DNA from 4 places in the Sphingobium sp. TKS genome. Region 4 is predicted to be linked to each of the others. Evidence: predicted binding sites of a transcription regulator. Region 4 holds the regulator's gene; each other region holds the start of a gene.
The links. Region 4 encodes LexA, which represses DNA repair genes until DNA is damaged. Its sites were predicted from a motif close to GTTCCNCNCTTGTTCT; they were not measured.
Positions count from the first base shown of each region.

Region 1: K426_RS29245 (error-prone DNA polymerase) is a predicted target of LexA. The motif match lies at 4,859-4,874, and genes of this name have one in related genera.
Region 2: K426_RS00055 (MmcB family DNA repair protein) is a predicted target of LexA. The motif match lies at 1,545-1,560, and genes of this name have one in related genera.
Region 3: K426_RS04250 (S24 family peptidase) is a predicted target of LexA. The motif match lies at 1,557-1,572, and genes of this name have one in related genera.

Region 1 covers NZ_CP005088.1:59,026-66,172, forward strand. The annotation lists gene K426_RS29235 (IS6-like element IS6100 family transposase) at 1-212, shown strand, start outside; gene K426_RS29240 (metallophosphoesterase family protein) at 231-1,202, opposite strand; gene K426_RS29245 (error-prone DNA polymerase) at 1,556-4,822, opposite strand; gene K426_RS29250 (hypothetical protein) at 5,080-5,421, opposite strand; gene K426_RS32035 (DUF6771 family protein) at 5,447-5,608, opposite strand; gene K426_RS29255 (Y-family DNA polymerase) at 5,672-7,147, opposite strand, start outside; gene K426_RS29260 (ImuA family protein) at 7,107-7,147, opposite strand, start outside.
Region 2 covers NZ_CP005083.1:5,191-12,337, forward strand. The annotation lists gene K426_RS00040 (PaaI family thioesterase) at 1-306, shown strand, start outside; gene K426_RS00045 (DUF1491 family protein) at 338-649, shown strand; gene K426_RS00050 (cell wall hydrolase) at 823-1,470, shown strand; gene K426_RS00055 (MmcB family DNA repair protein) at 1,572-2,066, shown strand; gene K426_RS00060 (ankyrin repeat domain-containing protein) at 2,219-2,842, opposite strand; gene K426_RS00065 (SCO family protein) at 2,890-3,546, shown strand; gene K426_RS00070 (YcgN family cysteine cluster protein) at 3,550-3,975, shown strand; gene K426_RS00075 (M48 family metallopeptidase) at 3,956-4,666, shown strand; gene K426_RS00080 (hypothetical protein) at 4,674-4,934, shown strand; gene trhO (oxygen-dependent tRNA uridine(34) hydroxylase TrhO) at 4,931-5,767, opposite strand; gene pdeM (ligase-associated DNA damage response endonuclease PdeM) at 5,833-6,492, shown strand; gene K426_RS00095 (TonB-dependent receptor) at 6,683-7,147, shown strand, end outside.
Region 3 covers NZ_CP005083.1:832,562-839,708, forward strand. The annotation lists gene K426_RS32410 (DUF6961 family protein) at 1-110, opposite strand, end outside; gene K426_RS04240 (DUF5818 domain-containing protein) at 110-481, opposite strand; gene K426_RS32415 (thermonuclease family protein) at 412-837, opposite strand; gene K426_RS04250 (S24 family peptidase) at 850-1,491, opposite strand; gene K426_RS04260 (WYL domain-containing protein) at 1,900-2,796, shown strand; gene brxF (BREX-3 system P-loop-containing protein BrxF) at 2,789-3,247, shown strand; gene K426_RS04270 (DUF6079 family protein) at 3,269-4,525, shown strand; gene istA (IS21 family transposase) at 4,587-6,101, shown strand; gene istB (IS21-like element helper ATPase IstB) at 6,088-6,816, shown strand; gene K426_RS04285 (hypothetical protein) at 7,027-7,147, shown strand, end outside.
Region 4 covers NZ_CP005083.1:1,600,861-1,608,007, reverse strand. The annotation lists gene trpD (anthranilate phosphoribosyltransferase) at 1-149, shown strand, start outside; gene trpC (indole-3-glycerol phosphate synthase TrpC) at 146-937, shown strand; gene moaC (cyclic pyranopterin monophosphate synthase MoaC) at 934-1,419, shown strand; gene K426_RS08100 (molybdopterin molybdotransferase MoeA) at 1,416-2,597, shown strand; gene K426_RS32100 (hypothetical protein) at 2,706-2,864, opposite strand; partial or broken gene K426_RS30245 (IS1595 family transposase) at 3,008-3,893, shown strand; gene K426_RS08085 (hypothetical protein) at 3,944-4,612, opposite strand; gene lexA (transcriptional repressor LexA) at 4,763-5,446, shown strand; gene K426_RS08075 (ComEC/Rec2 family competence protein) at 5,437-7,147, opposite strand, start outside.

The sequences.
Region 1 (7,147 bases), on a different replicon from region 4:
TGCGCGGTTTCAAATCGATCCCCACGGCCTATGCCACGATCAAGGGATTCGAAGTCATGCGAGCCCTGCGCAAAGGACAGGCTCGCCCCTGGTGCCTGCAGCCCGGCATCAGGGGCGAGGTGCGCCTTGTGGAGAGAGCTTTTGGCATTGGGCCCTCGGCGCTGACGGAGGCCATGGGCATGCTCAACCACCATTTCGCAGCAGCCGCCTGATCGGCGCAGAGCGACAGCCTACCTCTGACTGCCGCCAATCTTTGCAACAGAGCCTTCTATTATATTGAACCCGTCCTCAGCGGCGGGCGCGGAGATACAGACAAGTGCGTCACCGCCCGGAACGGAGAGCACTTCGACCGGGTCGGTGTGGATATGGCCATGCAGGTACAATATTGGCCTTCCGGCTTCCATTAACGAGGCGCGAACCGCTCCAGAGTTGACAAGTTCGGTATAGGGGGCAAGGCGGGTCATGCGCTGAGGGAGCAGGTTGTGATGAGCGACCACGACCAACTGTTCCTCCCGGGGCATCTTACCAGCAGTCTCTACGAGATGCGCTATGCTGTTGTCGGAGAACGCCGGTGTGTCAAACTGGCGGTCGTAGTATGCGCTCAGGACCTTTGGATCACCCGCCGCGATCGCAGCCTCGATTGCAGGCCCCACACTATCACGAAACTCCGCAGGGATGTATTCAACCGCTCCACATCCCCAGCAGCTGTTCATTAATACGACCGCGCACGTCGCATCGGATGGCCCCACATGGCGGATGAGCGATTGCTCGACCGGGATCTGCTCCAATCCGACGGCGCTCAATGCGGCATTGAGCGGGCCGAATTTTGCCGTCATGCTCGGCTTTTTCGCCAAGTTGCGATCAATGTCGTGATTTCCCGGCACGATACCGCAGAAGGTCAACGCGTTGCGACGCCCCTTGCCCAGTTGCAATGCGTTTGCAACGTAAGCCGCGCCCGCCCTATAGCCGTCCAACTTACCAAAGTCGGTCATGTCTCCCATGAGCAGAATTCCATCAATCTCCTCTGCCTCGCACATTCGATAGATGCGCTTGAAGACAGTCTTGATGGGTTGACGAGAAATGACGTTGCGCAGCTCAACTGAGAAAGTACGGTCCTTTTGGTCCACCGACCTTTCAGTGCGAGCAGCCGACGGCAGATGCAGATCGCCAATCTGCAGCAACCTGACGCGCGGTAACCCCAATGTCTATCCCCCGATATTCAACGCTTTAACCTCTTACAGAATTCACCGTGTGCTGCAAGGTGACGCGGGCGAGCATGGCAATCACGTTACACGGCTGTCACTCTCCACACATCCATCCTCACTCCGACGAACACGGCGACCGCCAGCGATCAACCTTTCTACCATTGCTTCGCAGGAAGCCCTTTATACGGCCATCCGAAAGCTCAGGCGACTTGAATGAGCACGTTCGGGCTCTCAACTTTCTATGAGCTGTGAACGGCAGCTTTCTTGATTTGGTGTTTCCTAAGCCGACATTCGGGTACGTCCCCGAGTTTCCAAAAATCTGCTGTGCCTGAAGCCTTTCCGCGATAGCTTCAATGGAAATTTCTGCTCTTTATCAATGGCCGGTCGCGGACCTGATCGATGTGCAGATCTCTCACGAGGATGTCCCGTGGGTTGGGCGGACCAGCCAAAACCGCCCCAGTGTCAGGACCGACGTGGCTGAGCGCTCTGTCGTCTGGACCGAGTGAGGAAGGGCCAGCTTCCCATCTCTGACCCAGCGAACCCAGCAACGGCGACAAGTCGATGAGCTTCTTCGCGATCACATGGACAACCTCGCCCTCACGTTGCACCTGCCCATAGAGTCCCATCATCCGCGCCCCCATGACGATCCGCCGGTTCTGCTCGAACATGCGCGGCCAGATGATGAGATTGGCGATCCCGCTCTCATCCTCGATGGTGATGAACATGACGCCCTTGGCCGATCCCGGCCGCTGCCGGACCAGCACCAGTCCGGCCAGCCAGATATAGCGCCCGTCTTTGGTGCGATCGAGCGCACTGCAAGGCACCATCTTCTGCCGCAGCAATTCCTCGCGCAGGAACGACACCGGATGCTGCCGGAGGGTGAGGCCGACATGGCCATAATCCTCGACCACCTCCCTCCCCTCGCTCATCGGCCGCAGCGCGACGGGCTGCTCGACAATTTCCTGGACGAGCCCGTTCTCCCGCGCGTCAGCGGCAGCAAACAGTGGCAATTGCTCGTCGCGCAGCGCCTTGATCGCCCAAAGCGCCTCCCGCCGCGCCAGGCGCATCGACCCGCGAAACGCATCGGCTTCCGCCAGCCGGTTCAGCGAGCCTATCCCTACCCCGACCCGACGCCATAGCTCCTCTACGCTGACAAACGGTTCATCCGCCCGCGCCACGATGATCCGAGCGGCGTCAGCCTCTTTCAGCCCCGTGACCATCCGCATGCCGAGCCGCACCGCGAACCGATCCCCATCCGCCGGCTCCAGCGTACAATCCCAGCGGGAAGCATTGATGCAGACCGGCCGCACTTCCACCCGGTGCGCGCGGGCATCGGCCACGATCTGTGCCGGTGCATAAAAGCCCATGGGTTGGGCATTCAGCAGGCTCGCACAGAAAATCTCAGGATGCCAGCATTTGAGCCAGCAGGACGCATAGGCGATCAGCGCGAACGACGCCGCATGGCTTTCCGGGAACCCATAACTGCCAAAGCCCTCGAGCTGCCCGAAGGTCTTCTCGGCAAACTCCGCCGTGTAACCGCGCTCGACCATGCCGCTCACCAGCTTTTCCTTGAATTTCGAGACGCCGCCGGTGAACTTGAACGTCGCCATGGCGCGCCGCAGCTGGTCGGCCTCGGATGCGGTGAACCCTGCGCATTCGATCGCGACCCGCATCGCCTGTTCCTGGAACAGCGGCACGCCCAGCGTCTTGCCCAGCACCTTTTCCAGTTCGGGCTTGGGGTATTCGACCTTCTCCTTGCCCGCCCGGCGGCGCAGATAGGGATGGACCATATCCCCCTGGATGGGGCCGGGCCTTACGATCGCCACCTCGATCACCAGATCATAGAAAGTGCGCGGCTTGATATGCGGGAGCATCGCCATCTGCGCCCGGCTCTCGATCTGGAAGGCGCCCAGCGTGTCGGCGGCGCGGATCATCGCATAGGTGCGCGGATCCTCGGGCGGGATCGAAGCCAGGTCCATGCGGATTCCCTTATGTTGTTCCAGAAAATCAAACCCGCGCTTCATCGCCGTCAGCATGCCCAGCGCCAGGCAATCGACCTTCATAAATTTGAGCGCATCGATATCATCCTTGTCCCATTCGATCACCTGCCGGTCCGCCATGGCCGCTGGTTCGATCGGCACCAGCTCATCAAGCCGGTCATGGGTCAGGACAAAGCCGCCGGGATGCTGCGACAAATGCCGCGGCGTGCCGATCAGTTCGCGCGCAAGATCGAGCGCCAGACGCAACCGCCGGTCGGAGAGATTGAGATTGAGCTCCTCGGCATGGCGCTCCTGCACGCCCTCCTCGCTCCACCCCCAGACCTGCCCGGAAAGCGCCTTGATCAGATCTTCCGACAGGCCCAGCGCCTTGCCGACATCCTTGATCGCGCCCTTGGCGCGGTAGCGGATGACGGTCGAACAAAGCGCGCTATGGTCGCGGCCATAGGTGTCGAACACCCATTGCATGACGATCTCGCGCCGCTCATGCTCGAAGTCGACGTCGATATCGGGCGGCTCCTTCCGCTCCTGGCTGATGAACCGCTCGAACAGCAGGTCGGAACGTTCGGGGTCGATCGAGGTGATGCCCAGGACATAGCAGACCGCACTGTTGGCGGCCGATCCCCGCCCCTGGCAGAGAATGTCCCGGCTGCGTGCGAAGCGGACGATGGAGTTCACCGTCAGAAAATAGGGCGCATAGCCAAGCTCTGCGATCAGCCCCAGTTCGTGGCGCAGCAGGCGCGCGACCTTGTCAGGCACGCCCTCGGGATAGCGGACCTTGGCCGCCTCCCAGCTCATCTGCTCCAGCGCCGCCTGCGGCGTCAGGCCCGTTATGCTGGCTTCTTCCGGATATTGATATTTGAGCTCGTCGAGCGAGAAGCGGCAGCGGTCGGCAATTTCGAGCGTCCGCGCCAGCGCCTGGGGATAGCGACCGTAGAGACGGTGCATTTCCGCAGCCGGCATCAAATAGCGGTCGGCATACAGTTCGCGGCGGGCGCCGAGTTCATCGATCGTGCAGCGATGACGGGTGCAGGTCATCACCTCCTGGAGCACCCGGCGGTGCGGATGATGATAGAGAACATCGCCGGTGATCACCGTCGGCACCGCATGCCGTGCGGCCAGGTTGGAGAGATTGTGCAGCCGCAGTTGATCGCCCGGCCGCCGGCGCAGCGTCAGCGCCAGATAGCCTCGTCCGGCAAAGATCCTGGCGAAGCGCGAAATCACGGCTTGCGCCTCCTCCACCTCGCCGGGCAGCAATATGGCGAGCAGCCCTTCGGCAAAATCCGCGACATCGTCCCAGCCGATGATGCACTTGCCCTTCCCGCCCCGCTTTTTGCCGCGGCTGAGCAACCGGCAGAGATGGGCATAGCCGGATCGGTCGATGGGATAGACCAGCAGCGACTGACCTTCGGCAAGATCGAGCCGGCAACCGACGATCAACCGGACGCCGGTGACCTTTGCTGCCTCATGAGCGCGCACGATTCCGGCCAGGCTGTTACGATCGGTAATGGCGAGGGCGTCGAGGCCACAGGCTTCCGCCTGGGTGAACAGCTCCTCGCAGCTCGATGCCCCGCGCAGGAAGGAGAAATGCGAGGCGCATTGGAGTTCAGCATATCGCATGGCGGCACCTGCCGATTCTCACATCATAGCGCATATGTTCGCTATTTGTTCCAATGGGCAGAGAGTCAACGGGCACGGCGGTCACTCCGCCAATTTGAGCGCGATGCTGCCGCTGTCGGCACCATCGGTCCAGGATAAAAGGATCCCCGCCGGAGCCTAACTCAACGGCGGGGCCGAGGTTGAGGGGAGATGTCGCTCCAAGAGTGGGGCGACAAGCTGAAGCTATGCCTTTTCCGTAGCAATTCAAGATGGATTCGTCACCGATCTGAACCGGAAGGCTGGTCGATATGGCAATCCTGCCAGCCCCAGTCACCGCGCTGGACAAAGGCGACATAGTCATCGTCGAGGATCAGCGTCGCGTCCCCGTTGCGAAAATGCTGACCCAGCGACGAAGGCTTGCGGACGAGCACCAGCTCGCTGTCGGCCAGTTGCACATGCGCCTGCCGACCTTCGATCCTAAGCCCAAAGCTGCGGCCCTGCGCGCACACGACACGTAGAGCTTTGTGATGATCGACAGCTTGAGCCGCCGAAGATCCCATCAGCATAAGGATAGCGAGGAGAGGAAGCGCAGGCACGGCAATCTCCACGGCACGCATCATCCCAGGCTCCAACGAATCTGCGCCCCTAATCCTCCGCGGGCGCGCCGGTTCCATTGGCCAGCGCGTTAGCGATCGTCGTCGCAAGGATCTCCTCCGCTTGCGCGCGCACGCCCGCATCCTTGGAGGCAAGGTCATTGCGCAACCATTGCGGCGCGCGCTCCGTGGCGCGCAGAATCTGGTCCTTCACTTTTTCGTCCATTTCAAAGGCCTATGATCAACCCACATTGGCAGGGCAACAGGGCATTGGTGTTCAGCCAAAAAGCCCATGCAGGAACCAGCCCTGTCCGCCGGTCGCGCTGTCCATGCCGTCACCCTGTCGGAACACCCAGTAGCGCGCGCCTGTTTCATCCTCGAGAAGGAAATAATCCCGGACGCTGAGCCACTCCGCTTCGCTCATATGCCATTCGCCATAGATGCGTTCCGGGCCATCGGCCCGCTTCACCCGCCGCCGGATGCCGCGCCAGATAAAATGGACCGGAGGATGATCGGGAAGCAGCGCCATGGTGTCGATCGGTTCAGGCCGCGCGAACAGCCGCGCCGGGCGCGGCCAGCGCTCGGGCCAGCGGAGCAGCGTCGGATCGGCCATGGGCGCGATCCTGGTCACCGACCGTTCGGGGATATCGCTCTCCCGCGCGGCATAGCGATAGAGCCGCTCCTCCCCTACCCTGTTGCCCAATATGTCGACCAGCGCGGCCACATCGGGCACCGGCACATCGCCAAGGTTGGAGATGGTGCGGAAACGCAAAGGCTCGACCGCCGGCGCCGCCAGCAACATGCGCTCCACCCCGAACCCCGGATCGACCGTCTCGATCCGGTCGCAGAGCAGTCGCCCCATCTGCTTGCGGTCCCGGCTGGGCCTTGCAAGCCCGGCACGGATCGCCTCGATCCCATTGTCGACGCGATGGAAACGCAGGTCGAGTCGGCGGGCGCCCACCCCCGCCTCCTCCAACTGCTGGCAGAGCTGGTCCACCAGCTTGTGCGTGTAGCGCGCCAGCGTCTCGGGCGCGCCGATCGGTTCGGCAAAACGCCGCTCGACCTCGATGCGCTCGGGCGCGGCAATGGGCTCGAAGGGTTCCGATGCCCGACCATAGGCCTGGTCGAGCCGTTGGCCCGGCTTGGACCCGAACCGCAGCGCGAGCGAGGCGCGCGGCATGGCCTCCAGATCGGCAATGGTTTCGAGGCCGAGCTTGCTGAGCGACATTATCGTGGCACGGTCGAGGCGTAGCGCGGCAAGCGGAAGATCGCCAATGGCATCGGCCAGTTCCAGCGGGTCGACCACACGAAAGGGGTCAGCGCCATAACGCGCCAATGCATGGGCAGCGCCATAGGCCGGCGCGCAGACGGCGCGTCCCGCCGTTTCCACTTCGGCCAGGCGCTTCAATATGTCGCGCAACACTCCCATAGCTCCCCCATGAGCATGGTCCGCGCCGGTGATGTCGAGCATCAGCCCATCGGGCGGATCGAGCGCGATGATCGGGGCGTAGCGGCGGAGCGACCAGATGGCGAGTCGCTCCAGCGCCTGCCTATCCGCCTCCAGGTCTGCGTCCATGATGAGCAGATCGGGCACCAGCGCCTGCGCCTGGGTCGCGGCCATGCCCGCATGGAGCCCGATCGCGCGCGCGGCCGCATTCGCCGCGGTGAGCACGCGGCGATTACCCTCCATGCCGACCAGGACGAGCGCCGCGTCAGGAGGCGGCGCGTTCCGCCCAAGCCTGCGACGCAGCCG
Region 2 (7,147 bases), 1.6 Mb from region 4:
TTTCATGCAGCCGGCGCGATACATGGCACGGTCTATTTCAAGATGCTGGACGATGCGGCCTTTTACGCCGCGAACAGTCTGGTCAGCGACCGTTTTCTGCTGACGACCAGCTTCAACCTGTTGTTCACCCGACCGATCGGACCCGGCCGCATCCGCGCCGAAGGGCGGTGGATCAGCGGCAAGCGGCGCGTCTATGTTGCCGAAGCGAGCCTGATCGATACGGAGGGTGAGGAGGTTGGGCGCGGCACCGGCACCTTCATGCGGTCGCAATTCCCGCTGTCTTCGCTGCCGGGCTATGCCGCCTGATCGACCCACCGACGCCCGGCTGACCAGCGCGATGCTGGTCGGCGTTCTGGTGCGGCGCAGCGCAGCGGCGGGCGGCTTTGCCACGATATTGGTCAAGGGCGATGCGATCAGCGGCGTGATTCTGATTCAAGCGCTTGAAAAAGGGCGGGAACTAGGCTTGTTCGAGCGCGTTTCTGACTTTGCGGGCGGCTATAGCCTGACCCGATGTGGCCCGGACCCGGAAAAGGGCGCCGAGGCTATGGCGCAATATTTGGAGCGTCGCCTGAGGTCGGACCCCGATCTGTGGGTTGTGGAGCTTGATATCGCGGATGTGGAACGGTTCGCCGCTGAAACGATCTGTTGATCGTTGACTCATTTCCCGTGCGCGGGCACAGGCCTCCGACGCTTCAACGCGCAGGTTGCCGGTTTTCGTCCATGGGGGGCGGATGCGGTAAACACGCAGACGGGGGGCGGCCGGACGTCGGTGTTTTGGGGTTTTGACGTCCTCGGCCAAGAACCGCACGATTTTGAGCTGTAATGAGTTTTCGTCTAAGGGCTGCGATCGTCGCGGCATTTTCCCTGTCCGCCACTGCGGCGTTGACCACAGCCGACATGTCGAGCGCTTCCGAAGCGGCTCCGTCGGTTCTCTCCCTTCCGGGGAGCAATGAGCTCAATGCAGCTCCGGCCGGCGTGAAGCCCGCCGTCACTTTTGCCGCGCCGCGCGAAGTCGCGCAGTCGCTGGCTCCTCTTTCCGACAGCGACGATGTGAAGGCAGACAATCTCGCCGCCCTCGTGAACGCGCAAGGCGTGGCCGAGGATGTTGCAGGCGATATGAAGTGCCTGGCCGGCGCCGTTTATTTCGAATCCAAGGGCGAAAGCCTGGAAGGCCAGTTGGCCGTTGCCCGCGTCATCATCAACCGCGCCAAGTCCGGCCGCTTTGCCGACAGCCTGTGCGGCGTCGTCTACCAGCCGGGCCAGTTCAGCTTTGTGCGCGGCCGCGGCATGCCGTCGATCCGCATGGGCAGCGAAAGCTGGCGCGAAGCGGTCGCCATCGCCCAGATCGCGATGGACGATAGCTGGGACAGCAAGGCCGAGGGCGCGCTGTTTTTCCATGCCCGCCGCGTTTCGCCGGGCTGGGGCAAGCGCCAGCTCGCCGCGATCGACAATCATATCTTCTATCGCTGACACGCTTTCGCGCCGGGCGCGAAGGGGGTGAAGAGGGCCGGTTCGGGCGATGCCTGAATCGGTCCTTTCTTTTTGTTCCCGTCCTGTTCTAAAAGGGGTGCATGGAATCCGACTTTTCCGACAGTTGCTCGCCCCTGACTGACGGCACGGCGCTGGCCGTGGCGCGGGGCACGTTGCGCCTGTTCTTCCGGCACGATATGAGCGGCATATTGGAAGTACCGCTGCCCAATGGCCGTCGCGCCGATATCATGGCGCTGGATGGGGCGGGGCGGATCACCATCGTGGAGATCAAATGCAGTCGCGCCGACCTGTTGGGCGACATGAAATGGCCGGATTATTTCGACTATTGCGACCGCTATTTCTGGGCGGTGCCGTCGGGATTCGACCTGTCGTTGTTCGAGAGTGAGGCGCTGTGGCCCGGACGGACCGGACTGATCGTCGCGGATCAATATGATGCCGAACTGGTCCGCCCGGCGCCGATGGAACCGCTGGCGGCGGCGCGGCGCAAGGCGGAGACTCTGCGCTTCGCCCGGCGGGCAGCGCGACGGCTGACAGCGCTGGCCGACCCGGACCATGCGGCGGAACTGGGATGGTAGTATGACTTGGGCGGAGATGGATGGGAAGGCGGACATCATTTCCGTCATCCCAGCGAAAGCTGGGATCTCGTGAGGCCAGGTCGTGCACTATCGCCTGAGATCCCAGCTTTCGCTGGAATGACGATATTATCAACGTTCCCTATTAGCCAAAATCAGAATACCGGCCCCTGAACCGGCCCCTTGGGCGCAGCCGTCGTCTTCGCCGCGTTCAGCGCTTCCACCAGCCCCGGTGTGCGGCCATCGCGCTGCGCATAGTCCCGCGCCGACATGCCGGCGATCGTATCGCGCTTGTCGGGATTGGCCCCCTGCGCCACCAGCAACCGGACCAGCCCGAGATCGCGCAGTTGCACCGCCCGGATCAGCGGCGTTTCACCGCTGCCATTGGCCTTGTCCACCAGCGCATTATAGGTGAGCAGGCTGCGCGCGCCTTCCTCGAACCGGGCCTGCACCGCGTCCATCAGCGGCGTGTTGCCGTTGTTGTCGGTCAGGTTCGGGTTCGCACCCTTGGCGAGCAGGAAAGTCAGCCATGTATTGTCGCGCCGGGCGACGACCAGATGCAGCGCGGTGTCGCCCGTGGTCACGTCCCGGCTGTTGATGACGGTGGAGCCGGGCTTCTGGATCAGGTCGGTCACCTTCTGCCCATCGGCATCCTTGACCGCCTTCAGAAAGTTGTAATTGTCCGAAAACTGCGCCTGCGCCGCGACCGGCGACAGCAGCGCCAAGGCCAGAGCGGCGGCACGGCCAACGCCCATCCAAGCCGGAAAACGTCCTGTCATTTTGTCCATAGCCCCGTTGGGATTTGCAAATCGGGCCATAGCAGGGCATGGCTGGCGGCGCCATGAACAAAGCGCTGATTTCGCTCGCCCTGCCGCTGACCGCCCTGCTGGCAGCCTGTAATATGGGGACAGGAGGCAATGCATCAAGCGGTGAGGAGAGCGCCCAGGGCGATCTGCATGGGGCGAGCATCGGCGCGCCCTTCACCCTGACCGACCAGGATGGGAAAAAAGTCCGCTGGGAGGATTTCAAGGGCAAATACCGGCTGGTCTATTTCGGCTACACCTATTGCCCCGATGTCTGTCCCATCGACCTGCAACGGATCATGCAGGGCTTTGCCAAGTTCGAGAAGGACCAACCGGCCCTTGCCGCGAAGCTCCAGCCGATCTTCATCAGCGTCGATCCGGAACGGGATACGCCTCCGGTCCTCAAAACCTATGTCGCGGCCTTCCACCCCCGGCTGATCGGCCTGACCGGCACGCCGGACGAGATCGCCAAGGTGGCCAAGGATTTCGTTGTGCTCTACAATAAGGAAGAGGCGAAGGGCGCGAGCGGCTATCTGGTCAGCCACAGCCGGACGCCCTATCTTTTCGGGACCGATGGCGCGCCGGTCGCTTTGGTGCCGGTGGACGATCCGGGGACGCCGGACGCTGATGAGGGCGATCCCGGCAAGGTGATCGCCTTCCTCGAAAAATGGGTGAAGTGACGGTTGGACTTCTGGGAAAAGCCCCTCGACAAGCTGGACCGCGCCGAATGGGAAGCCCTGTGCGACGGTTGCGGCAAATGCTGCCTGCACAAGGCTGAGGATGAAGATACGGGGCGAATCTACCCCACCAATGTCGCTTGCCGGTTGCTCGACCGGCACAGCGGACAATGCACCAATTACAAGGAACGGCGCCGCTTCGTGCCCGATTGCGTGCGTCTGACGCCTGCGAAGGTGAAGACGATCGGCTGGCTGCCGCGCACCTGCGCCTATCGGCTGCGCGGCGAAGGCAAGCCGCTGCCGGAATGGCATTATCTGATCTGCGGCGATCGGGAAGCGGTGCATAAGGCGAAGGAGTCCGTGCGCGGCTGGACGATTGCCGAGGCCGATGCGGGCGATTGGGAAAACCATCTTGTCGACAGAGAGCTCTGACGCCGTCCTTGTCGTCGACGGTGTCGCCGTTCCGGTGCGGATACGCCGGTCGGCGCGGGCCAAGGCCTATCGGCTGTCGCTGGACCATGCGCGGGGGGAGTTGCGGCTCTCGCTGCCTACACGCGCCAATCTGAAGCAAGCTCTCGGCTGGGCGCAGGAGCATGAGGGCTGGGTCCGGTCGCAAATGGCGCGGCAACCGGCGCAAGTGACGCTTTGCGACGGCGCCGTCTTTCCGCTGGAGGGGCGGGAGGTGCGCATCTGTTGGGTCGAAGGCGCCCCCCGCACGATCCGGCTGGAGGGCGAACGGTTGCTGCTCGGCGGGGCGGCGGAATCGGTGGGGCCGCGCGTGCTGCGCTGGCTGAAGACGCGGGCGAAGACGGTGCTGGAAACCGAAAGCCATGCAATGGCGCGGGATAATGGACTGATCGTGGCGTCGGTCGGCATTGGCGATCCGCGCAGCCGCTGGGCGAGTTGCGCCTCCAGCGGTGCGATCCGCTATAGCTGGCGGCTGATCCTCTGCCCGCCCGAGGTGCGCCGGGCGACCGTGGCGCATGAACTGGCGCATCTGCTGCACATGGACCACAGCCCGGCCTTCCATGCGGCGCACAAGCGGATTTTGGGGGAAGATCCCCGACCGGCGCGGGCGTGGTTACGCGCCTATGGAACGGCGCTGCATCGCTTCATGGGCTGAAGGACGCATGGGCAGGAAGAAGCGCTATCTGACAGCCACGATGCCGGACGGCTATGTGAAGACCATCGGGCCGACGGCGGACGCCTTCACCCATTATTGGCGGATCGTCGCGATACTGGAAAATGGCAGGACGGAGGTGTTCTGGGGTCATGCGCGCTCGCTGGCCGAGGCGAAGAAGAAGCGGACGGCGGTGGAAGAAGGTGCCCGGATGCGCGGCTGGAAAAGCTATGCGTTCGAGATAGCGGAACTGGTCGAAACGCCCGCTTAACCCTGCTTTCTGTGCGGCCATGCGCCCGAAGAATCCGCCGGACAATCATGCGCGGCAGTGCGGTTATAGGGCAATCCGCAGTCGCGGCAGGTGACATAATCGCCCTGTTTCAGCCCATGGCCCACGGCCACCCGCTCGTCGAAGACATAGCAATCGCCCTGCCAGCGGCTGTCCGCTTCGGGTATTTCCTCCAGATAGCGCAAGATGCCGCCGCGCAGATGATAGACCTCGTCAAAGCCGCGGGCGCGGACCAGCGCGGTCGATTTCTCGCATCGGATGCCGCCGGTGCAGAACATGGCGATGCGGGGTTCACGGCCCTCTTCGCGCAGCTTTTCGGCAAAATCGTCGAACCAGGCGGGGAAATCGCGGAAGGAGCGTGTACCCGGATCGATCGCGCCTTCGAAGCTGCCGACCGCCACCTCATAGGCGTTGCGCGTGTCGATGATCACCGTGTCGGGATCAGCGATCAGCGCGTTCCAGTCCGCCGGATCGAGATAGGCGCCCGCCTGGTTCGCCGGATCGAGATCGCCCGCGCCCAAGGTGACGATCTCCGTCTTCACCTTCACCTTCATCCGGGCGAAGGGGGCTTCATCGCTATGGGCATATTTGACGTCGAGATCGGCGCAGCCGGGCAGGGCGCGGATATGCGCCACCAGCGCCTTAATCGCCGCCTCGCTCCCCGCGACCGTACCGTTAATCCCCTCGCCCGCCACGATCAGCGTGCCGCATGTCTCCAGATCCGCACAAAGCAGGCGCAAATCGCGGGCGATCGCGTCCGGATCGGGGAAGGATGCGAAGCGGTAAAGCGCGGCGATGGTGAAAACGGACTCCATGGCAGCGCCCATAGCCGCTTCGCCGCCCTCTTGAAAGCCGGAGGGCAAGGGCGCATAGCCGGCCTATGGTTCCCCTTTCGTTCGCGGGTCACGAATTTCTGGCATTGCCGGAAGCGGCGCTGTTCTGGCCGGCGCGCTCGGCTTTGCTGGTGGCCGATCTGCATTTCGAAAAGGCGAGTTGGTTTGCGCGCTTCGGACAGTTCCTGCCTCCGCATGACAGCCGGGCGACGCTGGATATGATCGAGATGCTGGTCGAACGGACGGGCGCGCGGGCTGTCTGGTCCCTGGGCGACAGTTTTCACGATGCCGATGGCGCGGCACGGCTCGATCAGGGGACGCGGGCGCGGTTGACGGCGCTGACGGACCGGCTCGACTGGGTCTGGATCACCGGCAATCACGATGTCGGCATGGCCGACACGCCGGGCGGAGAACCGCGCGTTGACATGCAGGTCGATGGCATCTGGCTGCGGCATGAGGCTGATCCTGCGGATCTCCAACCGGAAATATCGGGGCATTTTCACCCCAAATTCCGTCTTTCGGTGCGGGGACGACACGTGTCGCGGCGCTGCTTCGTGGGATCGCGCACCAAATTGATTCTGCCCGCATTGGGGGCGCTGACAGGGGGTCTCGATGCCGGTCATGGCGAAATCCGGCGCGTAATGGGCGAGGGCGCGACCGCATTGGTGCCGGTTGCGGGTCGGCTGCTGCGATTTCCCATAGCATAAAGGACGTAACGGAAACCGGAATTTAAGCTGTCGCCGTTAAGCAACAGTGGATGAGAATCCGGTTGCGACGAGCGGTCAAGAGCCTAGAAAATCACGGCTATTCTTGCCTTCGTCCTGCCGTGTCAGCATAGTTGGACGATAATATCGACGCGGCACCCAAGTCGCGCGGATGACGAGAGGGAGCATCATCATGAACAAGAGCCTTTGGCTGATTTCTGCCGGTGTCGTCGCATTGGGCAGCAGTGTTCCGGTCGCATGGGCGCAGGAAGGTGGCGCGGCGGTCGATCAGGACAGCGTCAACATCATCGTCACGGCCACGCGGCGCGCCAGCCCGCTGTCCGACGTGCCGATCGCCGTGTCCGCCGTCACAGCGCAGGCGATGCAGAATAGCGGCGCCACCGATATCCGCGCTCTCAACCAGTTGGCGCCCTCGCTGCTGCTGTCCTCCACGGGGACGGAGGCCAATGCGTCGGCGCGCATTCGCGGCATCGGCACGGTGGGCGACAATCCGGGGCTGGAAAGTTCGGTCGCGGTGTTCATCGACGGAGTTTATCGCTCGCGCACCGGCGCGGGCCTCAACGAACTGGGCGAGATCGAGCGGGTCGAGGTGCTGCGCGGGCCGCAGGGCACGTTGTTCGGGCGCAACGCTTCGGCG
Region 3 (7,147 bases), 770 kb from region 4:
CCAGCAAGTGCGAGCGCCCCAATCTGCTCGGCGACGTGCAAGGGAGCCTTGTCGCCATGAGTTTGCAGGACATGGTTGGCGCAGGCCCAAAGCTCCCAGTCGCTCAGCATCAGCCCAGCAGGCCGACGACACCGCCAACCGCCGCGTAGAGACCGTAGGCGACGAAGGCTACGGCAAGGAGGAATTCGAGGCGTAGTTTGAAGGCAGTCGGTCGAGGTTGTCCGACAGGCCATATCTGGTCGCAAGCAAATCCGTTGAACCCCGAACGCTCCCCGACCACTTCGACACGAGAGCCGATGAATTTGCGTACCTGACGGGTGTTGTCGAGTTCCCAAGTCCCGCCACCGTCAGTTCGCAGCACCGGTCCGTTGGCCGCCCATTCGACGATGCCGGTCAGATGCGTGGTGCTGCTCACCGGCAAGCCGGGCCTTTCCAGTAGCGATCCCAGCGCAGGACAGTGCCGGTCTTGATCATGGCGCATGACAGATCGGCACCTGACGGCAGACGGCACCAGGCAGCGGTCCTGTTGCCGCCAGCGGACCCCTCGGAACGGCATGTCAGCCGCGGACCTCTGACCACCACGTGACCGGTCGAGATTGTTCCATTCGCACCGCCCATCAGCTGTACGAGCGCATCACGCGCTTCAATCGCCGTGGCATCGGGGCAGGGTTGATTGGTGCGGCAGGTGCCGTCCATTTCCCGGGCAGCGATACCGGCGATCCGAAGGTGAGGGCCTTCCGCACACCAGACGGGTCCATCGCCATCCCAGACATGGGTTGGCGTGCAGGTAAAGGTCTGCCCGGAAGCGACGATCGAAGCGGCAAGGAGGGCAAGCATCAGAGGACCACCTTAGAGCGCCCGTCCGAACCAGAGAACCCGTCCGACGATGTTGAGCGTGCGTTTCTCGAGGCCGCGCCAGCTTGGATAGGCCGGGTTGTCGCTCAGAACCGACGCGCGCTTGCCCTGTGGTTCGAGGGCAATGCGCTTTACGCTCAACATGTCGTCCATCCGCAGGACATAGATCCCGTCTCGCAGCCGCGACTGGCCATCCCCAAGATCGACCATCACCTCGTCGCCATCGTGGAGGGTGGGCTCCATGGAGTCGCCATGCACGGCGATGATCGACAGGCTCGATGCCTTGCTCGCGGTCAGCCGGCGCAGCCACTTCTCGTCGAAGCCGAACTGCGCGGACTTGGCTTCCATTTCGGCCAGAGCGCCATGGCCGGCCGATGCCTCGACATTGAGCAAAGGCACATGGACCAGTTCGACGACCGGGCCTGAGCGGCGGGCAGGGGCTCCAAGAACCTTCTCATCGACCCCGAAAAATCGCGCCAGAACCGAGCGATCCTGCTCGTCCAGCTGCCTCGGGCTGCCGCGCCGAATATACTGCTGGATGTAAGCGGCATTGCGCCCCAACAGGCGCGAAACTGAGGAGTAATTCACCCCTCGTTGCTGGATCAGTTCGTCCAGGGCTCTCCGTGCGTCGTCCATGACTGCCAGTCCTATCGCGGGCACCTAGGAAAATCGATCCTAGACTCTAGGAAGCCTTCCTAGTAAGAACATAATAGGAACGCTAGCTTAAAGCGAGTCTATGGCGATGGAGCTACTGGAGCAGATCGAGGCATATCTGGCGCAAACACGGACGTCGCCGAGCACCTTCGGTCGGCACGTCGTGGCAGATCCTCGCTTCGTTCAGGACCTTCGGGACGGGCGCAGGCCGCGCCACAAGACCTGCCAGAAAGTGTCGGACTTTCTTGCTAGCTCAGAGGCAGTTAGCCGCAGGTAGATTAGCGAAACCGGGGCCAGCAGCTTTCCGAATCTCGTTGCCTCGCCATCAAGCATCCACTACGCTTACCCATACAGAAACTGGTTTAGCCCAGTTTCTTGGGGGATCTGAGGATGGACAGCGATTCGGGATTGAGGCGCGGGGTTGAGAGCCGCCTCGAGTTCATCGAATTCAGGCTTTTCTGGGAAGGGCATGTCAATCGGAGTGACCTGATCGACGTTTTCGGCGTTTCGATCAACCAGGCTTCCACGGATCTGAACAGATATCTCGGCCTGGCTGAAGCCAACATGGTCTACGACAAGAGCGCCAGGACTTACGTTCGCAGCTCGTCGTTCACCCCTGTATTCCACCAGCCCGACGCAGCCCAATATCTCTCCCAGCTTAGATCGCTCTCGGATGGAATCATTGCCGCCGACGACAGCTGGATCGGAGGCTTGCCGAGTTTCGCCTGTGCCCCGACTCCCGCCCGCGGTGTCTCGCCCAAAATTCTGAGGGCCATCGTAACGGCGATCAAGCGGCACGAGGCGATCGAGGTCTTCTACCAATCGATGTCATCCCCTGAGCCTGCTTGGCGGTGGATCGAACCTCATGCCTTGGTCTTTGACGGCTTCAGATGGCATGCTCGCGCGCATTGCCCACGCAGCAGCACCTTCAAGGATTTTGTTCTCTCGCGCATCACCGATACGCGTTCATCGAAGCCAGCAGATGCTAGGTCTTCCGGCGACAGCGAATGGGAGGAGCAGGTTGAGCTGCAGATCGCGCCTCATCCCGAACTGAGCGCTGGTCAGCGCAAGGCGATCGAGCTCGATTACGGAATGGAAAGGGGCGTGACGACCATCCCGGTCCGAAGGGCTCTCCTCTACTACGCCTTGAAGCGCCTTGGATTGGATACCGATCCGGCCGCACGTAGGCCCCAGGACCAGCAGATTGTGCTCTTGAACGCGGCCGAAATTCGTTCGGGAAGGCATGGCGATGGCGTGTCTCAGCCAGAGGGACCGCAATATGCTTGAGCGGTTGCAACAGCTTGCTGAAGATGCAGCGACACTGAAAAGCAAGCTGATCCTTGTGGTCGCGTATACCGCAGGCGGAAAAACAGAGATCCTGTCGCGCCTTGCAGAGAGCGAAGGCATGCCCCTGATCAATGTTGGGACACAGTTGTCGAGCAAGCTGCTCCCAATTCCGTCGCTTCAGCGTAGTTCTGAAGTTATGCCGTTGCTTAGGGAACTGATCGATGAGACTGGTTCTCAAAAGTGCGTGATCTTCGACAATATCGAAATTCTTTTCGAGGAAGATCTTCGCATTGCCCCTGTTGATGTCTTGAAAAAGCTTGCCCACGCTCGCCCCATAGTGGCGGCATGGCCTGGTCGTTTTCAGGACGGCCGACTGACCTATGCCCGCACCGGGCATCGTGAACACTGCGAGGTGCCAATCGATGGTGCCGTCGTATTCGAGTTGAATTGAGCGTTGAAGGGAATTTCCGAGATGACCATGCAGTATGGCGATCTCATTCAGTTTGAGCCCATCGAGTCGGTTATCCAGCTTCTGGATGCCAATCGTCCTGACGAAGCCAAGAAGCTCGTTTCGACCTACGTCATCTCGGATGACATGGCCGAGCGGATCGCCATGCAGATGATTCCTCAGCTCTCGTTCGACGAGGCTGTCGATCACAAGGGTGTTCTGGTCGTCGGAAACTATGGCACCGGTAAGTCTCACCTGATGTCCGTGCTCTCGCTCGTCGCTGAAGATGCCGACTATGTGTCCATGATCCGCCACCCCAAGGTGGCCGAGGCGGCAAGCGCGATCGCTGGCAAGTTCAAGGTTCACCGGATTGAGATCTCCAGCCAGATGTCGTTGCGCGACATCATCACGCAGCAGCTTGAGGTTTTCCTCGACAAGCAGGGGGTCAGCTTCTCCTTCCCTGCGGCCGATAAGGTCATCAACAACAAGGCTGCTTTCGAGGAGATGATGGCGGCGTTCGCCGAGGTCCATCCCAATCACGGTGTGCTGCTGGTGGTGGACGAGTTCCTCGAGTATCTGCGATCGCGCAAGGATCACGACCTCGTTCTGGATCTTTCCTTCCTTCGCGAGATCGGTGAGGTCGCGAAGCACCTGCGTTTTCGCTTTGTGGCGGGTGTCCAGGAAGCCATCTTCGATAGCAGTCGCTTTCAGCACGTTGCCGACAGTTTGCGGCGCGTGAAGGATCGCTTCACCCAGATCTTGCTGGCCCGGCAGGACGTGAGTTTCGTGGTCGCTGAGCGTCTTCTCAAGAAGACCACAGACCAGCAGGACAAAATCCGCTCGTACCTGACGCCTTTTGCGAAATTCTATGGCTCAATGAATGAGCGCATGGACGAGTATGTTAGGCTCTTCCCGGTCCACCCTGATTACATCGGAACCTTCGAGCGCTTGGTCTTCACCGAGAAGCGTGGTGCTCTTGTGACGCTCCGCGACCAGATCCAGGCCATCCTGAAGGACCAAGTGCCGGATGATCGGCCGGGTTTGATCGGTTATGACAAGTTCTGGGAAACCGTGACATCCAACTCGGTTCTGCGCGCAGACCCGAACATTGGGCCCGTCTTGAAGGTCTCGGAAGTTCTTTCGGAGCGTGTCTCGAAGGCATTTACCAGGCCTACGTACAAGCCGATGGCTTTGCGCATCATCGATGGTTTGTCTGTCCACAGGCTGACCTGTGGACCGGCGTGCAAAAGGGACCCCGTTAGCGGGGTGATCGGCGTCTAAAAGGGACCCCTCATTCTGATGGTGTAGCAGGCTGCCTGGTTTTCCAGGTGGTGAGATCGGGATGTTGGTGGTGGAGACGGTTGTTCGGATACGGCGGGAGCACGCGAGCGGGAAGGCGATCAAGGCGATTGCGCGCGATCTGCGGCTGTCGCGCAAGGTGGTTCGCAAGGCGATCCGGGCGCCGGAAGGCGCGTTCGATTATCGCCGCACGGTTCAACCCCTGCCCCGGCTTGGGCCGTTCCAGGAGCGGCTCGACGTGCTGCTGACGGAGAACGAGGCCCGGCACCGGCGTGACCGGCTGCGCATGACGCGGATCCATGACCTGCTTTGCCGTGAGGGGTTCGAGGGATCCTACGACGCGGTCCGGCGCTACGCCCGGCGCTGGACACAAGCGCGGCGCAAGGATGCGGGTGATGGGGCGCCCGCGTTCATCCCGCTCATGTTCAAGCCAGGCGAGGCCTACCAGTTCGACTGGAGCCACGAGGATGTGGAGATCGCGGGCAAGCCGATGCGGGTGAAGGTGGCGCAGATGCGGTTGTGCGCGTCGCGCGCGGTCTACGTCAGGGCCTATCCGCGCGAGACGCAGGAGATGGTGTTCGACGCCCATGCGCGCGGCTTTGCCTTCTTCGGCGGCGTTCCCCTGCGCGGCATCTACGATAACATGAAGACCGCGGTCACCACCGTGTTCGTCGGCAAGGAGCGGGTGTTCAACCGCCGCTTTCTGGTCATGTCCGATCATTACATGGTCGAGCCCACGGCCTGCTCGCCGGCTGCGGGATGGGAGAAGGGTCAGGTTGAACACCAGGTGCAGACCATCCGGGGCCGCTTCTTCCAGCCTCGCCTGCGCTTTGCCAGCATCGAGGAGCTCAACGGGTGGCTGGAAGCTGAGTGCCTGCGCTGGGCCGCAACGCACGCCCATCCCGAGCAGAAGGAGCTGACCGTCGCCGAGGCGCTGGAGCTCGAGCGGCCAGCCCTGCAGCCGATGCTGGCGCCCTTCGACGGCTTCCACGAGACCACCCATGCCGTGACCGGCACGTGCCTGATCAGCTTCGACCGCAACCGCTACTCGGTCATGGCCAAGGCGGCGCGGCGGGCCGTTCAGGTCCGCGCCTATGCCGACCGCATCGTCGTGCGCCTAGGCGACGAGGTAATCGCCGAGCATGCCCGGCACTTCGGCCGCGACCGGACGATCTATAATCCCTGGCATTACCTGCCAGTGCTGGCGCACAAGCCTGGGGCCTTGCGGAACGGCGCACCCTTCCAGGGGTGGGACCTGCCACCGGCACTGACGCGGTTGCGGCGCAAGCTGGGCGGCGGTGATGACGCCGACCGCCGCTTCGTGCGCGTGCTGGCATCGGTAATGACCGATGGCCTGGAAGCGGTCGAGGCCGCGATCCGGGAGGCGCTTGATAGCGGTGCCGTCAGCGACGAGGTGATCCTCAACATCCTGGCCCGATACCGGGACCCGCCATCCGAGCGCCCCCTGGATGTGGTCGCCGATCTCAAGCTCAGCCACCCGCCGATCGCGGACTGCGCGCGCTACGATACGGTGCGAGGCCTCCATGCAGCGGCATGAGATGATCGAGGCGATGCGCTCACTCGGCCTCAAGGGCATGGCAGGAGCCTTCGACGAGGCGGTCACCACCGGGTTGCAGCGCAAGCGCACGACCCACGAGATCCTGACCGACCTGCTGCGCGCCGAAGCCGCGCATCGTCATGCCGCCTCGATCCGCTACCGCATGACCGCAGCCAAGCTGCCGGTAATCAAGGACCTCGACGCCTTCGCGTTCGAGGGCACCCCGATCAACGAAGAGCTGGTGCGCTCCCTGCACGCAGGTTCGTTCCTACCCGGTCGCCGCAACATCGTGCTCATCGGCGGCACAGGGACCGGCAAGACCCATCTGGCCACTGCGATCACCGCCAGCGTCGTGCGTGCCGGGGCCCGCGGGCGCTACTTCAACACGGTCGATCTCGTCACCAGGCTCGAGGAAGAAGCCCGCATCGGCAAGGCCGGCGCCATCGCCGCGCAGCTCAGCCGGCTTGATCTCGTGGTGCTCGATGAACTGGGCTATCTGCCGTTCGCCCGATCCGGCGGGCAGCTCTTGTTCCACCTGATCAGCAAGCTCTACGAGCAGACCTCGGTCATCATCACCACCAACCTCGCCTTCGGCGAGTGGCCCACCGTGTTCGGCGATCCCAAGATGACCACCGCGCTGCTCGACCGCATCACCCACCATTGCGATATCGTCGAGACAGGCAACGACAGCTGGCGCTTCAAAAACCGCAGCTGACCCAGCCAGAAAACCGCCTTCGCGCTGCTGACGCCTCCGGTCGGGCTACGCCCTCCCTACGCCGCCAGCAGCGCGAAAACCGCGCCCAGCATCAACCACCCAACATCTCAGCAAGGGGGTCCCTTTTGCGCGCCGATAGGGGGTCCCGATTGAACGCCGATTGACAGCTTCGATGCAAGGACGGCCGAAGCGCGACCCGACACCGAATGGGTGACGCTTGAAGATCCGCGCGCTCGGGCGCTGATAAGCGAGTTGCCACGATGCGTTTCTGGTCAACCGCTGCCCATCGTCCGTATCGCGGGTATTCCGGATAGCGTGCGGGGAGTGTGGT
Region 4 (7,147 bases):
ATCGGGATGCCGTGCTGTTGAACGCCGCCGCAGCCCTTGTCGTCGCGGATGCCGTATCCGATTTTCGCGAAGGTGTGGAGGAAGCCGCCGAAACCATCGATCGCGGGCTTGCCAACGCGCTCCTCAATTGCTGGATTGCCTATCAATGACCAACAAGCTGATCGAAATCTGCGATGTGAAGCGGGATGAAGTCGCCCGGCGCAAGGCCGCGATCACCGTCTCCACGCTCCACGCCCGCGCCGCCGAACAGACGCCCCCGCGCGGTTTCCGCAAGGCGCTGGACGATGCCGCCCGCTCCGGCTTCGGCCTGATCGCGGAGATCAAGAAGGCCAGCCCGTCCAAAGGCCTGATCCGTCCCGATTTCGACCCCCCCGCCCATGCCCAGGCCTATGCGGCGGGCGGCGCGGCCTGCCTGTCGGTATTGACCGACGAGCCTTATTTCCAGGGCCATGACGATTATCTGATGGCCGCCCGCTCCGCCTGCGCCCTGCCGGTGCTTCGCAAGGATTTCATGGTCGACCCCTGGCAGGTGCTGGAAAGCCGCTCGCTGGGCGCCGACGCCATCCTCATCATCGCCGCCGCGCTGGACGACGGTCAGATGGCGGAAATCGAGGACGCTGCCCTCGGCCTCGGCATGGACGCTCTCATCGAAGTGCATGACGCGCAGGAACTGGAACGGGCGATGAAGCTCCGATCGCGCCTGATCGGCGTCAACAATCGCGACCTGCGCGACTTCACCGTCGATTTCGCCCGCACCTATGAACTGGTCGGCCAGGCTCCGGAAGGCTGCACCTTCGTCGCGGAAAGCGGGATCGGCAGCCATGACGACCTGATCGCCATGTCGGACCATGGGGTGCGCTGCTTCCTAGTCGGGGAAACCCTTATGAGGCAGGCCGATGTCGAAACCGCGACCCGCAACCTGCTGACGGGGCAATGAGCAAGCTCACCCATCTGGACAAGGACGGCTCGGCCCATATGGTCGATGTCTCGGCCAAGGCAGTCACGGCCCGCGAGGCGATCGCCACCGGCCGCATCACCATGAGCGGGGAAGCCGCCGCCGCCATCGCCCAAGGCCTGGTGAAAAAGGGCGACGTACTGGCAGTCGCCCGTGTCGCGGGCATCATGGCCGCCAAGCGCACCGCCGAACTGATCCCGCTCTGTCATCCGATCCCGCTCAGTTCCGTCAGTATCGCATTCGACCTCGACGACAGCGGCGTCACCGTCACCGCCACCGCCAGAACCGCAGGCCAGACGGGTGTCGAGATGGAAGCGCTCACCGCCGCGTCGGTCGCATTGCTGACCGTCTACGACATGGCAAAGGCGCTCGATAAAGCCATGGTCATCAGCGACGTCCGCCTGCTCGCCAAAACCGGCGGCAAGTCCGGCGACTGGACTGCCGGGGACGGGCGCGCGGCATGAGCCTGCTCCCGGTCGCGGAGGCGCAAAGCCGCCTGATGGCGCTCGCGGCGCCCCTGCCGACCGAGCAGGCGGCCATTCCCGCCTGCGCCGGACGTTGGCTGACCGAGGATATCGCCGCGCTGCGCGATCAGCCCTGGGCCGATCTTTCCGCCATGGATGGCTATGCGATCCGCGCGGACGAATGGCCGGGGCCATGGAGAGTCACGGCCGAAAGCGCGGCTGGCGGCCCGCTTCCTCCACCGCTCGGTCCCGGCGAAGCCTGCCGCATCTTTACCGGCGCGCCCCTGCCGCAAGGCGCGGACAGCGTTCTGATCCAGGAGGATGCGGTCCGGGAAGAAACGATCCTGCAGGGATTGGGCGACGCTCTGGCCCATGGCCGCAATGTTCGCCCCGCTGCATCCGATTTCGGCAAAGGCGGCCTTCTGCTGAAGACGGGCACCGCTCTCGGCCCTGCACAGATCGCCCTTGCCGTGCTGGGCGGCCATGGAAGCTTGCCCGTCGCCCGGCGTGCGCGCATCGCCCTGCTCTCCACCGGCAATGAACTGGTCCCGCCCGGCGCGCCTGCGCTGCCAGGCCAACTCCCTTCCTCCAACGCCCCCATGCTGGCCGCGCTGCTCGGCGGCCTGCCTTGCGATATTATCGATCTGGGGATCGTGTCCGACGATCTCGGCAGCGTGACCCAGGCCTTCACCCGCGCAGGGGACGCCGACATCATCGTTTCGACCGGCGGCGCGTCGGTGGGGGATCATGACATCGTCCGCCCCGCCTTCGCCCGCGCTGGGGGCTCGCTCGATTTCTGGAAGATCCGCATGCGGCCGGGCAAGCCGCTCATGGCTGGCACGCTGGGCTCCGCCATCTTCCTCGGCCTGCCCGGCAATCCCGTATCGGCCTTCGTCACTGCGACGTTGTTCCTGCTCCCCCTGGTCCGCCATCTGATGGGCTCCGCATCGCCCCTGCCCCGCACCACGCTGGCAACGCTTGCCGCGCCCCTTCCCGCCACCGGAGAACGCGACGATTATCTGCGCGCCTTCCGCACCGAAGCGGGCATCGTTTCCGTGACCTCGCAGGACAGCGCCGCCACGGCCGCCCTGGCGATGGCCGACTGCCTCATCCTGCGCCCCGCCGGCTCACCCGCAGCCTTGGCGGGCGAGGCCGTCACGGTCCTCCCCCTCGCCTAAGCTCATCCTCTTCGCATAAGGAAAGGGGCCGACGAGCGACCCCTTCCAGTGCAGTCCTGATGACTAGTTGCGGCATTCAGATCATATACTGAATGGCAGCCAGGCTGTTCAGCGCTGCTGCTTGCCCGGCGCCTTGTCCTGGCGGCGTTCGTCGCCCATCTGGCCCTGGCGGTTCTCCTGCTGCTGCTGGCGTCCGCCCTGGCTGGACCGGTCGCCGCCCTGCTGATCGCGGCGTTGATCACCGCCCTGCTTGTTCTGGTTGGCCATCTTACTCTCCTATTCGCCTTCTTCGGGAAAGGCAGCCGTTTAAACGGCCCGCCCGCCGCCACGTTCCCGCAAATGCGGCAAACCGTTAGGCGCTTGGTGATTATCCCCTTTAAACAAGTAGCCGAATATGGCATATGATGGGCATGAGCAACAAAGCCCCCACGCTGCGCCAGTTCCAAGATCGCTTCCCGACCGAAGATAGTTGCCTCGATCACCTGATGCGCGTTCGCTACGGGGATCGCCATAATTGCGAGAAGTGCGGCAAGTCGGCCCATTTCTACCGCGTGAAGGGCCGCCGCTCCTACGCTTGCGAATATTGCGGCGCTCAGATTTACCCGACCGCTGGCACCCCCTTTGACCGCACTCGCACGAGCCTGCGCGATTGGTTCTTCGTCATGTTCCAGTTCTGCGCCTCGCGAAACGGCGTTGCCGCCAAGGAAGTCGAGCGTCAGCTAGGCGTGACCTACAAGACCGCTTGGCGCATGTGCCACATGATCCGCGAATATATGGGGCAGGTTGACGGCGACGATCCGGTGGGCGGGCTTCGGTAAGATCGTGGAAGTTGATGAAACCTACATCGGCGGTAAGCAGGAAGGTAAAGGCGCGGGCAACTACCGCGACAACAAGGCCATTGTGATCGGTATGCGTGAGCGCAACGGCGACGTGATCACCCGCGTCGTTCCGAACCGTAAGAAATCTACGCTGGAGCCGCATGTTTTCGCCAACGTAAAGCCGCATACCGAAATCCACACGGACGAACTGATCAGCTATCGCGATCTGGGCGAGTTCAAGGGCTACGGGCACAAGACCGTGAACCACAGCGCCGATCAATATGTCAGCGCCACCGGAACCACCGTGAACGGCATTGAAGGCTTCTGGGCGCAGCTAAAGCGCGGGATTAACGGCACCCACATTCATGTCAGCGCGAAGCATCTCCCGAAGTATCTCGCTGAGTTTGAGTTTCGTCACAATATGCGCGACGTTCCGCATCTGATGCTGGATCGCCTGATGGTTTCTTTTTCCCGCTAACAGGCGCGTGGCCGTGGGCCATCGCGTCTAGCAGGCGGTCGAAGCGATCGTTAACTCTGCTGTTCATGCTCTTGAGCCTCTAGCAAATTTCCTTGGCGAAAATCAGGAGTTATCCAATTTAACGTGTCGTTGGATCTACCCATGAAAAGCAAGGTCATGTGGTAAAAGTTACAACCTTCAAAGTCGCAATCCCAAAATCCAATAGCCAAGTTTGACTGGCTGCTTGGGTCTATCTCGATGCAATCCACATCATAGGTATTGCAATCACTCATGACACTCATCCTTTTAGAAGGATCGGTGTTCATTCCTATGATAGCAGTTCCGGGGCCGATTATCTCGCAATTAATAAACTTCTTACCGTTGACACGCTTACGTCCAAGCGGCGCCAGATCGCGTAAATACAGCCTCTTATTCTGATAAACCCGCGCCATTGGATCAAAATCTAAGCCCTCCCCGTCCAGTCGTGCCCGATGCCTTCTTTCGACTCTCCAGAGCTGCGTCTTGGCGAATAGTGCGAAGGACATGCTGGTAAGTAAGAACGTCACCAAGCCGCAGGCTATCCATCCAAAAGCGCCGAATTGATTGATGAGGCCCACGCCCTGAGAAAGATAGGCCATCACGATGCCCAAAATCGTGCCCGGAACGATGGAGCCTGAAAAAGTGAATAGCGATGAAGCCACCGAGAGTAGGCGCTCCATTGATTGGCTGAACTTTGCCATCTTGCCCCCTTCATGCCGAATCTCCTTCGGCATGGGGATCGCATATAGCGGATATCGCTACTTGTCGGAAAGGGATAATAACCAGGCGCTTGACTTACCCCTTTCCGTTTCCTATGCGTTCCCCATACGTTCCAAGGAGGGCAAGGCGAGATGTTGACACCCAAGCAACAGGAATTGCTGAGCTTCATTCAGACCCGGCTGGAGGAGGGAGGCGTCTCCCCCTCTTTCGAGGAGATGAAGGAAGCGCTGGACCTGCGGTCCAAATCCGGCATTCACCGCCTAATCAACGCGTTGGAGGAGCGCGGCTTCATTCGCCGCCTGCCCAATCGCGCCCGTGCGCTGGAGGTGCTCAAGCTTCCCGACGCCATGCATCGCGCGCCCAAGCTCATTGCGCCGCTCAAAGCCCCCTTGGCGACCGGACCGGCGTTGATCACGCCGCCTGCCGCCAATGACATCCTTGAGATTCCGCTGCACGGCCGCATCGCGGCGGGCGTGCCGATCGAAGCGTTGGAGGGGCAGAATATGCTCTCCGTCCCCGCGGCGCTGCTCGGGACCGGAGATCATTATGCGTTGGAAGTGGCAGGCGATTCCATGGTCGAGGCGGGAATACTCGACGGCGACTTCGCGCTCATCCAGCGCACCGAGGTGGCGCGCGAAGGACAGATCGTGGTCGCGCTGATCGACGAGAATGAGGCCACCCTCAAATATTTCCACCGCGAAGGACAGAAGGTTCGGCTCGATCCCGCCAACAGTGCCTATGAACCGCAAATCTACAATCCGCAGCAGGTCCGGATACAGGGAAAGCTGGCGGGGTTATTGCGGCGCTATAACTGACGACCCGGCAATCCGCGCGGTCGACCCAAAGGCCGCGCGACCCAGGGATGCTCGTCATTCCCGGTCTTCACGCTGCGGATGGAGCCATGGTCGAGATCGATGGCAAGGCCGCCCGTTGCGGCCAGGGATCGTCGATCCACCTTCAACCAGCGCGGTCGGCAGACCCCCGGCAGGCGCCGATCGCTGACGACGATATCGACGCGCGCGCAATCCCGCGCCAATATGGCATTGTCGATCTTCATGCTGCTTCGCGTCAGCAGCAGGTTCCAGTTCCGGCCTCCGCCCGTCACGCGAACGGCGCAAAGATCGGGAGAACAGCGGGCTTGCGGCAACGCCGCCATTGCCTCCAGCGTGCCGTCATAGCCCGCGCTTTCCGCCATGACCTCCCGCACATAGCTGCCCGCCCGCCCGCGCAGCGTCGCCATGCCGTCATTCGCAGTCCGGACCGCGACATGGCGACCATCTCCCGTTATCAAGATGGCGGGTGGCGAACTGGTCACGATCATCACCACGCCAGCCGTCACTGGCATCAAACCCGCCCAGCGCCACCGGCTTCGCCATAACAGGCACCACAACATGCCTGACAGGATGAAGCCGAACACCACCCCCGATTGCCCGGGCGCCAGAACCACCGCCCCGGGGCTGGACGCCACCCCATGCGCAACCAGCAGCAACAGGTCCAGCGAGCGGGCGGTGAGCCACCAGAAGGGGGCGCCCCATCCGCCCATATCGAACAGCAAGGCCATCGCCTCCAACGGCATGACGACCAGAGTGGTGAGCGGTATGGCCACTAGATTGGCGACCGAACCCAGCATGCCCGCCTTGTGGAAATGAAAAAGCGCGATGGGGGCCAGCACCAGTTCGACCACCAGTCCCGTCGCCAGCATGCCCATAAGATTGCGGGCGATCCGGCGCCATATTTCTTCGTCCCGCGCCGACAGGAAAGCACGAAAGCGCGGATGCTCACCCAGCGACACCAGGGCGACCACCGCGGCGAAACTCATCTGGAAACTCGGCCCCACCAGCGCTTCGGGCCAGAGGATCAGCACCACCAACGCGCCCGCCGCCACCAGCCTGAGCGTGATCGCGTCCCGCCCCATTGCCAGCCCGCCCAGGACCAGCAAGGCAGCGACGCATGACCGCACGGTCGGCACTTCCGCACCCGTCAGAAGCGTATAACCGATACCCGCCAAAGCCCCGCCGCCCGCCGCGACCAGCATCAGGGGCCAGTCGAGCGCCGCCCGACGGCTCAGCGCCATCGCCCGCATCAGCAGGAAAATCACCGCCGCGATCAAGGCCGTGACATGCAGGCCGCTGATGGACAGAAGGTGAGCAAGCCCGCTCCGCCGCATCGCCGCGGCATCGACTTCGGAAATCGCGCCTTGATCCCCCGTAGCCAGAGCGGCGGCAATGCCTGCGCCCTTCCCCGGAACCCGTTCCAGAATATGCGCGAACAGCCGAGCCCTGAGCGGCGGCCCCGCCGTCGCGGGCCGCAGGACGGTGATCGGCCGCAGCACGCGCCCGGTCGCACCGATCCCGTCAAAATAGGCCCGGCGCGCGAAATCATAGCCGCCCGGCAGGCTGGGTGGTGCAGGCGGCATCAGCCTCGTCCGGAAGCGCAGGACCGCCCCCTCCCCGATACCCGCCGGCATCAGCGCATCGTCAAGATTGACGCGTATCAGAGACGGCAGCGCGGGCATG